3 regions of the Shewanella sp. MF05956 genome follow, and region 3 is predicted to be linked to each of the others. Evidence: predicted binding sites of a transcription regulator. Region 3 holds the regulator's gene; each other region holds the start of a gene.
The links. Region 3 encodes sigma-54, which starts transcription at its own class of promoters, with help from an activator protein. Its sites were predicted from a motif close to GTTGGCACGNNNNTNGNNT; they were not measured.
Positions count from the first base shown of each region.

Region 1: a site for sigma-54 is predicted at 2,176-2,194, ahead of AC19MX_RS14035 (HAD-IIB family hydrolase). Genes of this name have one in related genera too.
Region 2: a site for sigma-54 is predicted at 1,894-1,912, ahead of AC19MX_RS02020 (GSCFA domain-containing protein). Genes of this name have one in related genera too.

Region 1 is NZ_JCAYNV010000012.1:23,157-27,369, forward strand. It holds gene AC19MX_RS14035 (HAD-IIB family hydrolase) at 2,446-3,303, shown strand; gene AC19MX_RS14040 (glycosyltransferase family protein) at 3,305-4,213, shown strand, end outside.
Region 2 is NZ_JCAYNV010000002.1:20,207-24,419, reverse strand. It holds gene AC19MX_RS02030 (TetR/AcrR family transcriptional regulator) at 42-692, shown strand; gene AC19MX_RS02025 (autotransporter outer membrane beta-barrel domain-containing protein) at 786-1,703, shown strand; gene AC19MX_RS02020 (GSCFA domain-containing protein) at 1,970-3,715, shown strand; gene AC19MX_RS02015 (hypothetical protein) at 3,990-4,213, opposite strand, start outside.
Region 3 is NZ_JCAYNV010000003.1:262,556-266,768, forward strand. It holds gene lptC (LPS export ABC transporter periplasmic protein LptC) at 1-417, shown strand, start outside; gene lptA (lipopolysaccharide transport periplasmic protein LptA) at 404-985, shown strand; gene lptB (LPS export ABC transporter ATP-binding protein) at 982-1,713, shown strand; gene AC19MX_RS04875 (RNA polymerase factor sigma-54) at 2,122-3,606, shown strand; gene hpf (ribosome hibernation promoting factor) at 3,631-3,918, shown strand; gene ptsN (PTS IIA-like nitrogen regulatory protein PtsN) at 3,921-4,213, shown strand, end outside.

The DNA of each region.
Region 1 (4,213 bases), on a different contig from region 3:
TAAGTCAAAAGAAACACCTGGATCCCCGATAAAAGCATTCGAGGATGACGAGCGCTGAAACAACACAATGATTGGCCCCCGAAACACCGCCCACAACTCCGTCGTTCCGGCAATGCTTTTGAGCCGGAATCCAGATGTTAGCTTTTTCGTGTTTAATCTTAAAACCTAAGACTTAAAACCTAAAACCTAAAATCTAAGTCAAAAGAAACACCTGGATCCCCGATTTAAGCACTCGAGGATGAAGGGCGGTGAAGCAACACCTGGATCCCCGATTTAAGCACTCGAGGATGAAGGGCGGTGAAGCAACACCTGGATCCCCGATAAAAGCATTCGAGGATGACATGCGGTAGATCAACACCAAGATCCCGATTAAAACATTCGAGGACGACGTGTGCTGAAGCAACACAATGATTGATCCCCGAAACACCGCCCACTACTCCGTCTTTCCGGCAATGCTGTTGAGCCGGAATCCAGGTGTTAGCTTTTATGTGTTAAATATTAAAATCTAAAACCCTAAAAATAAGTCAACAGAAACACCTGGATCCCCGATAAAAGCGTTCGAGGATGACGGGCGTGTAGAGTATTTCAGTGATAACTATGACGACATCATGTCAAAACACCTACACCGCCCACAACTCCGTCGTTCCGGCAATGCTGTTGAGCCGGAATCCAGGTGTTAGCTCTTACGTGTTAAATCTTAAAATCATAAAATCTTAAAATCTAAGTCAACAGAAACACCTGGATCCCCGATAAAAGCACTCGAGGATGACATGCGGTGAAGCAACACAATGATTGCCCCCCGAAACACCGCCCACTACTCCGTCTTTCCGGCAATGCTTTTAGCCGGAATCCAGGTGTTGGCTCTTATGTGTTAAATCTTAAAACCTAAGTCAACAGCAACACCTGGATCCCCGATAAAAGCACTCGAGGATGACATGCGGTGAAACAACACCTGGATCCCCGATAAAAGCACTCGAGGATGACATGCGATGAAGCAACACCTGGATCCCTGATACAAGCACTCAGGGATGACGGGCGTGTAGAGTATTTCAGTGATAACTATGACGACATCATTTTAAAACACCTACACCGCCTACTACTCCGTCGTTCCGGCAATACTTTTAAGCCGGAATCCAGGTGTTAGTCCTTACGTATTAAATCTTAAAATCTTAAATCATAAAATCTAAGTCAACAGAAACACCTGGATCCCCGATAAAAGCATTCGAGGATGACGGGCTATTTGAGAAACACCTGGATCCCCGATAAAAGCACTCGAGGATGACACGCGGTGAAGAAACACCAGGATCCCCGATAAAAGCACTCGAGGATGACATGCGGTGAAGCAACACCTGATCCCCAATTTAAGCACTCAAGGATGACGTGCGCTGGAGCAACACAATGATTGCCCCCCGAAACACCGCCCACTACTCCGTCTTTCCGGCAATGCTTTTAAGCCGGAATCCAGGTGTTAGTCCTTATGTGTTTAATCTTAAAATCTAAAACCCTAAAGATAAGTCAACAGAAACACCTGGATCCCGATTTAAGCATTCGAGGATGACGTGCGCTGGAACAACACAATGATTGATCCCCGAAACACCGCCCATTACTCCGTCTTTCCGGCAGTGCTTTTAAGCCGGAATCCAGGTGTTAGCTTTTATGTGTTAAATCATAAAATCTAAGACTTAAAACCTAAAATCTAAGTCAACAGAAACACCTAGATCCCCGATAAAAGCACTCGAGGATGACATGCATTTGAGCAACACCTGGATCCCCGATAAAAGCATTCGAGGATGACATGCGGTGAAGAAACACCAAGATCACGATAAAAGTATTCGAGGACGACGTGCGGTTTGAAAACACCCCTATCACCTAGCACTTATTACTTACAAACCTAGTAGCACTTAGGGGCGAAGCCTAAGGTCTCGTTTCTTTAAGCGAAGCGTTCCGTAACCGGTTATCGTGATAAGCATTTATCGCACTTTATCATCCTGCCGCTTTTACACTTTTTCACTTACTAATTTGCACCAAAGTAGTGCGATAACTATTCATTGTTGCACAATTAACCGTCTTTACACCCAATCACCACTTTTACCTTATTGGTTTTTACCTTTTTAATATTCTTTTTATATCAGTAGCTAACATCTAATTGAACCATTTAGGTGCAATGATTTTACGCTTGGCACATATCCTGAATCCTTCACTATAAAGGTAATGACAGACAATCAAAGCAAAGTGACGAGCGACAATAGATTAACGATAGTGAATAAACAGTGAATAGACAGCGATTAAAGAATGTTAAACCGGTTAGTAATGGCTTTGAAGGCTATCGACGCTAGCTGCAAACGAATGAGCTTCTAAGCTTACCTTTTTAGCCACCTAGCATCGCTAGCTAACGCTTTTATAGCTTTGTTCACTCAGCACTCAATGATGATAAAGGGACATGATATGACAACTAAACCACTCATTTTCACTGATATTGACGGAACATTACTCGACCACTTCGATTACAGTTTTAATAATGCCATTGAAGTGATTGAAGCGCTCAATGAGCGTCATATTCCTATTATTGCCAATACCAGTAAAACCTTTGCCGAAATGGAAAAGTTGCAACAAACCATTGGTATTAATTCACCGTTTATATCTGAAAATGGCGCGGTTATTTATATCCCCATTGGTTATTTCAATGAGCAACCTCAAGGCACCCTTGAGCAAGGTTATTACTGGGTTAAAGAGTTTTGCCCACCTCGAGAGCATTGGCTGGAGCTATTAGCGCAGCAAGCGGTTGAATTTGAAGATGAGTATGTTGGTTTTTCATCATTTAGTGTTGAAGAGCTATGTGAAGTCACAGATTTAGCGCCCGATAAGGCGCGTCTAGCATTGGTTCGACACTATTCGGAGCCAGTGTTGTGGCAAGGCGATGAAGCGCGTAAACAAGAATTTATTAAACACATGACATCTTTAGGTGCGCATATGCTCCAAGGTGGGCGCTTTTTACACGTAGGCGGTGAAAGCGATAAGGGCAAAGCCATGAACTGGCTTGCTCAAATATATGCCAAACAATACCAAAGCGAGGTAACCACAATCGCCTTAGGTGACAGTGGTAACGACAGTGCCATGTTAGAGGCCGCGGATATCGCGATTCAAATCAAATCACCAACGCATGACTTCCCTGTATTAAGTAAAAAACACACCATAAAAAGCCAGGAATGCGGGCCCAAAGGTTGGGCTGAATGTATTACCGCAACCTTATTAACCCCGACACTGGCAACTCCCTCAACATCAATGTCTTTAGGAGGCGTTTAACATGGCCGATTTTTATCAAAATGGCATTGTTACCACAATGCACAACTTAACCCGCCGCACTCACGAAGAACTCGAACAAGACTTATTAAAATTTGCAAAAACGCGTCCACTAGGGCTTATTTTACCGTCATTATTTTCAGAGCTAGAAGGCGACGCCTTGAAAGGCATTGTGGCCAATCTTAAAGATGTACCTTACTTGTCAGAAATTGTGATTGGCTTAGATCGTGCTGATGAAGCACAATATAAACATGCGTTGAGTTTTTTTGGTGAATTACCGCAACATCACCGTATTTTATGGAATGACGGTCCACGTTTACAAGCCCTAGACGCCAAATTACAAAAGCTTGGGCTAGCACCAACCGAATTGGGTAAAGGCCGCAATGTATGGTATTGCATGGGTTATATTTTAGCGTCGGGTAAATCTGAATCTGTCGCCTTGCACGACTGTGATATTGTCACCTACGAAAAGTCATTATTAGCCAGGTTACTTTACCCGGTAGCCAATCCACAATTTAACTATGCATTTAGTAAAGGCTATTACGCCAGATTATCCGATGGCAAAATTAACGGTCGAGTCTCTCGTTTATTAGTCACTCCGCTTATTAAGGCACTTAAAAAAGTGGTCGGCTACAACGAATACCTGGAATATATGGACAGTTTTCGGTATCCACTCGCAGGAGAATTCTCTTTTAGACGCGATGTACTGACCGATTTACGCATACCGAGTGATTGGGGCTTAGAAATAGGCGTGCTGTCTGAAATGCAACGTAATTATGCCCATAATCGTATTTGTCAGGTCGATATTGCCGACAATTATGATCACAAACATCAAGACTTATCACTCGACAACGAAGAGGCGGGTTTATCCAAAATGTCGATTGATATTACCAAAGCGTTTTTCCGTAAATTA
Region 2 (4,213 bases), on a different contig from region 3:
ACCCTTCAATTTTTACGCTCGTTTAAGCCTATGGAAAACACATGACAAAAGAGACGTCAGCCACAAACAATGACGAACAAGTTAACTTGAGCCGCAGTGAACAAAAGCGCAATCAAGTGCTTGAGTCGGCAATGGAGTTGTTTTGCCACAAAGGTTTTCCGTTAACCAGTATGGACGAGGTTGCCAAACATGCGGGTGTATCAAAGCAGACGGTATACTCGCACTTTGGCTCTAAAGATGATTTGTTCGTTGCCGCAATAGACTCTAAGTGTGTAGTACATCAACTCACTGACGATGCCTTAATTGATGCAACCGATCCGCAGCGAGTGATATTGCTATTTGCCAAACAGTTTGGTGAATTGATAGTCAGTAAAGACACCATGACTGTATTTAAAACTTGCGTCGCACAAGCAGAGACTCACCCAGAAGTGTCCAAACTGTTTTACGATGCAGGGCCAAAACATATTTTGGGATTAATTCGCGAATATTTAACCAAGGTTAACCAACACGGTGAGTATTATTTCGCTAACCCTCACGACAGTGCGGTAAGGTTATGTTTAATGTTATTTGGTGAGCTAAAATTACGCTTAGAATTAGCATTAGAGACTGATCACTTGTTAGTAAGTAGACAACAATACTTACAAGATACCGCTGAGATGTTTTTGCGGGCTCACAAAGTTGCGATAAAATAATACCTAGGATTTGAACTGAAGCGCGACTAAATCAGTATTGGTTCAGATAGTTTACGCTACTCATCATTTTATTTTGAAAGGATGCACATCGTTATGACATCTTATAAAGCTGTTATCGCTAAGCCCAATACTCTGAGCTTATTGATTAAATCGTTATTGTTAATCCCAGGGTTATTACTCAGCCAACAGGCCTTAGCCGCGCCAGACCGTTCACCATTTTCATTAACGGTTGCGCGTACGTCCGCAGCTACTGCCGATGTTGGTGCTAATGAGCTTCAGCGTGACGCCTGGAAAACCAGTTTTTCAGCCTCAATGCCATTAAATCGTCAATGGTCACTGGGGGCGAATGTCGGTTACGACAACCTCGATTACGATTGGCGCATTAATCAGGCCACGCCATTACGCTCTAACGAGCAAGACTGGTCAACGGTTCATCAATACAGCGCAGGGTTATCAATCACATATCGTCTAGATAATCACTGGATGTTTTTAGTGGCACCGCAATTAAAATATGCTTATGCCGATACTGCCTCATCATCTAATGCCCAAAGCTATGGTGTTGTAGCATCCAGTATGTACCGTTTTGACTCAGGTAATATGTTGGGTTTTGGTGTGGCGTATTTAAATGATATTTCCGAAGTGCGCACCGTGCCGTATTTAGCCGTTCGCTGGCAAATCAACGACAAGTTAGTGCTAGCTAACCCGTTTCAAGCCGGTTTTAGTGGCCCAGCAGGCCTAGAACTGAGCTATCAGTATCGCCCAGATATTGATTTTGGTATCGGTAGTTCAAAACGGACAGAGCGCTTTTTGATAGCAGATGACGATCAAACCATTGAGATCGACGAATGGGTTGCTTTTGTCCGCGCAGGCTGGAAAGCCACCGACAATGTGAGTGTAAACGCCTATGCCGGTTACTACTTTGGCGGCGAAATGGAACTGAGCGAGCCTGATGTCACCGAAGACATAGAAGACCAGGCCGCATTTGGCTTGGTGTTTAAGTTAACGTTTTAAATTGATAGATAGATAGAACGTTTTAAAGCAAAAAATGCCGCTGATATCAGCGGCATTTTTGTCGGAACAATTAAATTAATATTCTATTAGTAAAATTTTCATTAACAATAAATTCGAAAATAAGTAAATTATCATAAATTTAAGAAATAAATATCAACTATCTTGAAAAGGTCTTTCATATAACAGCTATGCTGGCGCAAAATGTGCATAATTTTTAAATTGTTTAATAATTGGCATCTAGCTTTCATAACAATGAGTATAAAACGATGACAACAAAAAATTTATCGCCATATGAATTACAAAAGCAACAGCATTTTTGGAAAACTGGTGTTGCACAAGTCAATTTAGGAACAGAACAATTTGAATTACTTAGTAACCTAGCAATTGACTGTAAAAAAGGAGCAATCGCCTCCATAGGGTCATGCTTTGCTCAACATGTAGGTAAGTGGTTAATAAACAATAATTATCCTTTTATTCAAAGCAAATTAGATTCTACCCAAGTATCTAGTTTTGCTTTAGGAAACATCTATACACCACGGTGCTTTTTGCAGTGGCTAAAGTTAGATAATAATGAAAATCATCAACATGATATATATTACTGCCAGAAAACTGACACCTATCTTGATTTACTCAGGCCAAATGTCTATCCACAAGGTTTTACATCGAAAAGCGAGTTAGAGTATTCTCGTCTTGAAGCAAAGGAAGAGTTGATTAGTACCTTGTCTTCAACAAACACTCTTATTTTTACTTTAGGGTTAACCGAAGCTTGGAAAGATGGTAATAACATATACTACCCAAGTTGCCCTGGAATTATTGCGGGAAAATTTGATAAAGAAATTTATAAGCTGCATGAATTTAATTATAATGAAATATTGTCAGATTTGTTAAAAATCCATCAATGTTTGAAAGAACTCAATCCTAACCTTAATATTATACTTACCGTATCACCTGTGCCGCTAACGGCGACGGCTACAGATAAACACATCCTTGTCGCGAGTCAATATTCAAAAGCGGTGTTGCGGGCAGTTGCTGGTTACCTTTCTGATTCTTTTGAAGATATGAACTATTTCCCTTCATTTGAAATTATTTCAGTTAATTCAAATAATGACTTTAGATTCGAAGATAATAGAAGGACGGTTTCCGCAAGTGGTGTTGAATACGTAATGAAACATTTTCAAACCGCTTTAAATGTTAGTAATACATTGATTAAGCCACCAATTAGTAGTGCAATCAATGAAATTGCATGTGAAGAAGAACAGCTCGAAGCTTTCAGTTTATTATCTCAATCATCACAAAGCCAAGCTTTGACGCAAATAACACTCGTCGGTGATAGCCATATGGGGAAATTATCAACTGCACTTAAAGCTCTGAATACTCCTTTTTCTGGTGGGATGATCATGAACGGTTCTGGATTTGCTCAAAAGAAATTTGCGCTTTGTAAAACAGAATATTTTGTCCCTCTGGAAAATGCACCTTCTAGGCAGCTTTGGGCTTCCGCATTACTAAATATAAAATCTCATGAGAAGTTAGGTCATAATGAACAATCAATTATTATTAGTAATATTGGATTGCAAACGCATCAAAATGCTGCTCGATTTGCAGCTTGGTTACAAGCGCAAGATAGTAGAATTAATAATCCATTAGGATTACAAAATTTTGTAGATTTTTTCCATGAAGATCAATCTGAACAATTATCTATATTGATATCACTAAAAGACAATGGGCATAATGTAATCGTGGTCTCAGATCCGCCCTTTTCTCAGTACTTTGATGAGTCAAAATCTGCTTCGAAAATAATCTATGCATATCATAGTGCACTTCGTTATGTATTGGAGCAGTTCGATATTCCTTTCTTTGATGCAGCTAGATTATTTGACGAGGAAATTACTGAGCCAATGGAATATGTTTCGAACGTATCGTATTCAGATGGTCAGCACGACTGGATCCATGGTAATGAGCTCTACTATGAATGGCTCTCTAGGAAGTTATTAAAATTCACAGAAAAAGTTTAAAAATGTTCGATTATAGGATTAGTTCTTACAAGACGAGATCATTAATGTTCTTTGGGCAATATCTTGGAGCCATTGATGATCTCCGTCATTGTGTAAACAGTCACCAATCCGTTGTTCGATATACTATTGCTTTTCAGTGAGTAGTGATTGTTGATTCATATGTGACAAGTAGCAAATCAATTGATATTAGTAGTCCTAAATACAGGTACGATATTGAAATAGACATGATTACAGTAGGCAGATAATATTCCTTCAGTCGTTACAATTAGCGGTTCTAATAACATAGCATTTCAACTAAATCATATTCTAAAAAGTCTGCCAGAGAGAGCCAGTCGTTTCGCTCTTGAGCAGCAAGGATCAATGGTAGAATATTTATTATAGATTGTTGATTCCTATGACTTATCAATTCAGTTTCAAGTAAATCAATGCATTTGTGAAACTGTTGAGCTGCTTCAGCTTCTTTCCCAGACCTCATAAGATTAGATGTTTTTACTAGTT
Region 3 (4,213 bases):
ACAACCGAATACAATGAACAAGGTTTGATTGCCAGTAAAGTCACCGCGAAGCATATGGAGCATTATGCTTCCAGCGATATCACCCACTTTACTGATCCCGTTTATTTAATTTACCCAGAAAATGGTAAAGCACAGTGGCAACTCAGTGCTGACAAAGGACAATTAAATAAACAGAGCAATAAAGTCAGCTTAGAAAATAATGTTATTATCGATGCAATTGATATTGAAGAACCGTTACAGTCAGTGACCACACAAGCAGTCACCCTAGATTTAACGACCATGATAGGCAGCTCACAAGAGATGGTGTATATCAAAGGTAAAGGGTTTATGATCCAAGGCTTAGGCCTACATGCTGACTTGAATACGCAAAAATTATCGCTACTAAGCAAAGTAGAAGGAACATATGAGTCACAATAATCGACATCCTCGCGCCAATGCCGCATTACTATTAAGTGGCTTACTTTGCATGCTGAGCATTCCAGCAATGGCAAAACAAGGTGATCTCAAACAAGAATTGAAAATTGCTGCAGTGAGCCAATCTGCCGACATTAAAAACAATCAAATTGTCTTTAATGGCCCCGTGACTATTGTCCAAGGCACGATTAATATTAATGCTGACGAATTACGCGCATTTACCCCCAAAAATGGCGTATCCAAACGCTTAATCGCGACGGGTAAACCCGCGACATTTTCTCAAGAACTCGACGACGGTAACATCGGTACCGCCAGTGCCAACGAAATCAGTTACGATCTCGCCACAACAACTCTGACGTTAACCGGTAATGCCAAGCTAGACCAAGCAGGCAGTCAGGTCACGGGCAACCTAATTAAATACAACATTAAAGCCCAAGAGTTAATTGCTGAGAGTACCGGTAAAGGCCAAGATCGCGTCATCACGATTATTCAACCAGAAAATTTCCAAGACGAGTCAGCGCCAAAACAAAAGCTGCCTGAGATCCCTGTCAACAAGCAGATAAAACCATGAGCCAAATTACCTTAACAGCTGAAAACCTAGCCAAAAGCTATAAAGCGCGTCAAGTTGTAAAAGACGTCAGCTTAACTGTAAAAACGGGGCAGATTGTCGGTTTACTTGGCCCTAATGGTGCCGGTAAAACAACCACGTTTTACATGGTTGTAGGGTTAGTCAAAAGTGATAAAGGCCGTATATTAATTGATAATGACGATCTCACCGCTGACCCAATGCATCTTAGAGCCCGTAAAGGGATTGGTTATTTACCACAAGAAGCCAGTATTTTTCGAAAACTCACCGTGCACGACAATATCATGGCGGTGTTACAAACCCGCAAAGAACTCAGTAATGACGAACGTATTGAACAGCTCCAGCATTTACTGGAAGAGTTTCACATTACTCACATTCGCGACAGCCAAGGCATGTCATTGTCTGGCGGTGAACGCCGTCGAGTCGAAATTGCCCGAGCACTCGCTGCTAACCCTAAATTCATTTTGCTTGATGAACCTTTTGCGGGTGTTGATCCGATTTCGGTTATCGACATTAAAAAAATTATCCAACAGCTAAAAAGTCGTGGATTAGGCGTACTGATCACCGACCATAATGTTCGCGAAACACTCGATGTATGTGAAAGAGCTTACATCGTAAGCCAAGGTAATTTAATTGCCGAAGGAACACCTGAAGAGATCTTGAGCAATCAACAAGTTCGAGCGGTGTACTTAGGTGAACAATTCAAGCTATAGTTAGGTTATATACCCAAACAACCTGAAGATACTCGATTTCAGCAAGAATTTACACGCGTTTAGGCAAGGCATTGATTGCGGTTAATGGTCGTTCCCTTTCCAAAATCAATAACACAGCATGAACGCGTGTAAAACTTGCCCCTTGGGAGTTTCACCGTGTTCCCACTACGTTGTTGCGTTAATTTATAAGGTGCCTACATTACCGCATTAACGCGCCTAGTATTGAAAACACGGTGAAGCTCTGAAACACGTATCTTCAAGTTGATTGGGTATACGCCTTTTAGCCTATCTAATTCATTCCATTGAACGATACCTAAATTGCGTGAAATGTCATTGACGTACGTGACACCCCATTACAGTTTTTCGAGATTGTTATTTTTATGGAAATCATCTAGGGATAAGCGGTAAATGAAAGCGTCACTCCAACTTAAAATGGGTCAGCATCTCACTATGACCCCTCAATTGCAGCAAGCCATCCGCTTGCTGCAATTATCTTCATTGGAGCTACAGCAAGAAATCCAACAGGCGCTGGACTCAAATCCATTGCTTGAAATAGAAGATGAATTTTCTCAAGCTAAAGATCCCTTAAAAGAAAGTCGCGATCAATCAGACACAGACTTCAGTGACAACAGTAATGTGAGTGTCGAAAAAGATACTTCAACCATCGACACCACAGAATCCATCAGTAAAGAAACCATGGACGACATGCCCATGGACACGACCTGGGATGAAGTCTATACCGCCTCACCGATGTCAGGGTCTGGTAGTGCCAGCATGCGCGACGATGATATGCCTTTTCAAGGGGAAACCACCGAAGGCTTATATGAACATTTAGAGTGGCAAAAAAACTTAACGCCATTTTCAGACACCGACCTTGCCATCGCAACAGCCATCATTGACGCAATAGATGAACGCGGCTATCTAACCCAAAGCACTGAAGAAATACTAGAAGCTATGGGCGATGAAAATGTTGAGCTTGATGAGGTTCAAGCGGTGTTAAAGCGAATTCAACATTTTGACCCCGTAGGTGTTGCTGCACGTGACCTTAGTGAATGTTTACTCATTCAACTGTCACAATATGCAGACTCAACCCCGCACATTGAAAATGCGCGAATGCTCATCAAAGATTATTTGGATTTAATCGCTGGGCGTGACTTTAGATTATTAATGCGTAAAACGCGTTTAAAAGAAGATGAGTTACGTGATGCCATTACCTTAATTCAATCTCTTAATCCGCGTCCTGGCTTATTGATTACTGCCGTCGATGACGAATACGTGATCCCTGATGTCACAGTATTTAAAAAGAATGGCCGTTGGGTTGTTGAACTCAATCCAGATAACATGCCTAAAATAGGTGTTAATCAGCAATATGCAGCAATGGCTCGCAGCAGTAAAAACCCATCTGATACTCAGTTTATACGAGGTCATTTGCAAGAAGCTAAATGGTTTATCAAAAGCATTGAAAGCCGTAACGATACCTTGTTAAAAGTAGCCAATTGCATTGTGCAATTCCAACAAGGGTTTTTCGAATATGGCGAAGAAGCCATGAAACCTATGGTATTAAATGACATTGCTGAAGCCGTAGAAATGCATGAATCGACCATTTCGCGCGTGACCACTCAAAAATACATGCACACCCCACGAGGGTTGTTTGAGTTAAAATACTTTTTCTCTAGCCATGTCAGCACTGATGATGGCGGAGAGTGTTCATCGACAGCAATCCGCGCATTTATTAAAAAGTTGGTTGCAGCAGAAAACCAGAAAAAGCCGCTTAGCGACAGCAAAATGGCTCAACTACTGGCCGAACAGGGCATAAACGTTGCTCGTCGTACGATTGCAAAATACCGTGAGGCAATGATGATACCGCCCTCAAACCAACGTAAGAGTTTATAAATCACTCAACAATGGAGAAGTGTAATGCAGATCAATTTATCAGGGCATCATGTTGAAATAACCGAATCTTTACGTGAATACGTTCAGGAAAAGTTTTCAAAGCTTGAACGACACTTCGATCAGATCAATAATGTTCACGTTGTACTCAACGTAGAAAAATTACAACAAAAAGCAGAAGCTAAAGTCAGCCTAAAGGGCGGAGAAATTTTTGCAATGTCAGAACATACAGACATGTATGCAGCAATAGACGCCCTGATAGATAAGCTCGATCGTCAGGTAATTAAACACAAAGAGAAGTATACAAAACACTAACGATGGAACTTTGTACCATCCTGCAGCCGGAATGCACCACCTGTGCCACACCGGGCAGTAAGAAAAAGGTACTGGAACTTATCAGCGATTTAGTCGCTGCCCAGTACCCGACCCTGTCTTCGCAAGAGGTGTTTGAAAGCCTTATCGCAAGAGAAAAAATGGGTAGCACAGGTATAGGTAATGGTATTGCAATACCTCATGGCCGATTAACGACAATCGATCACCCTATTGCGATCTTTGTAAAATGCGAAGAACCCATTTCGTTCGATGCCATCGATAAACAACCTGTCGATAT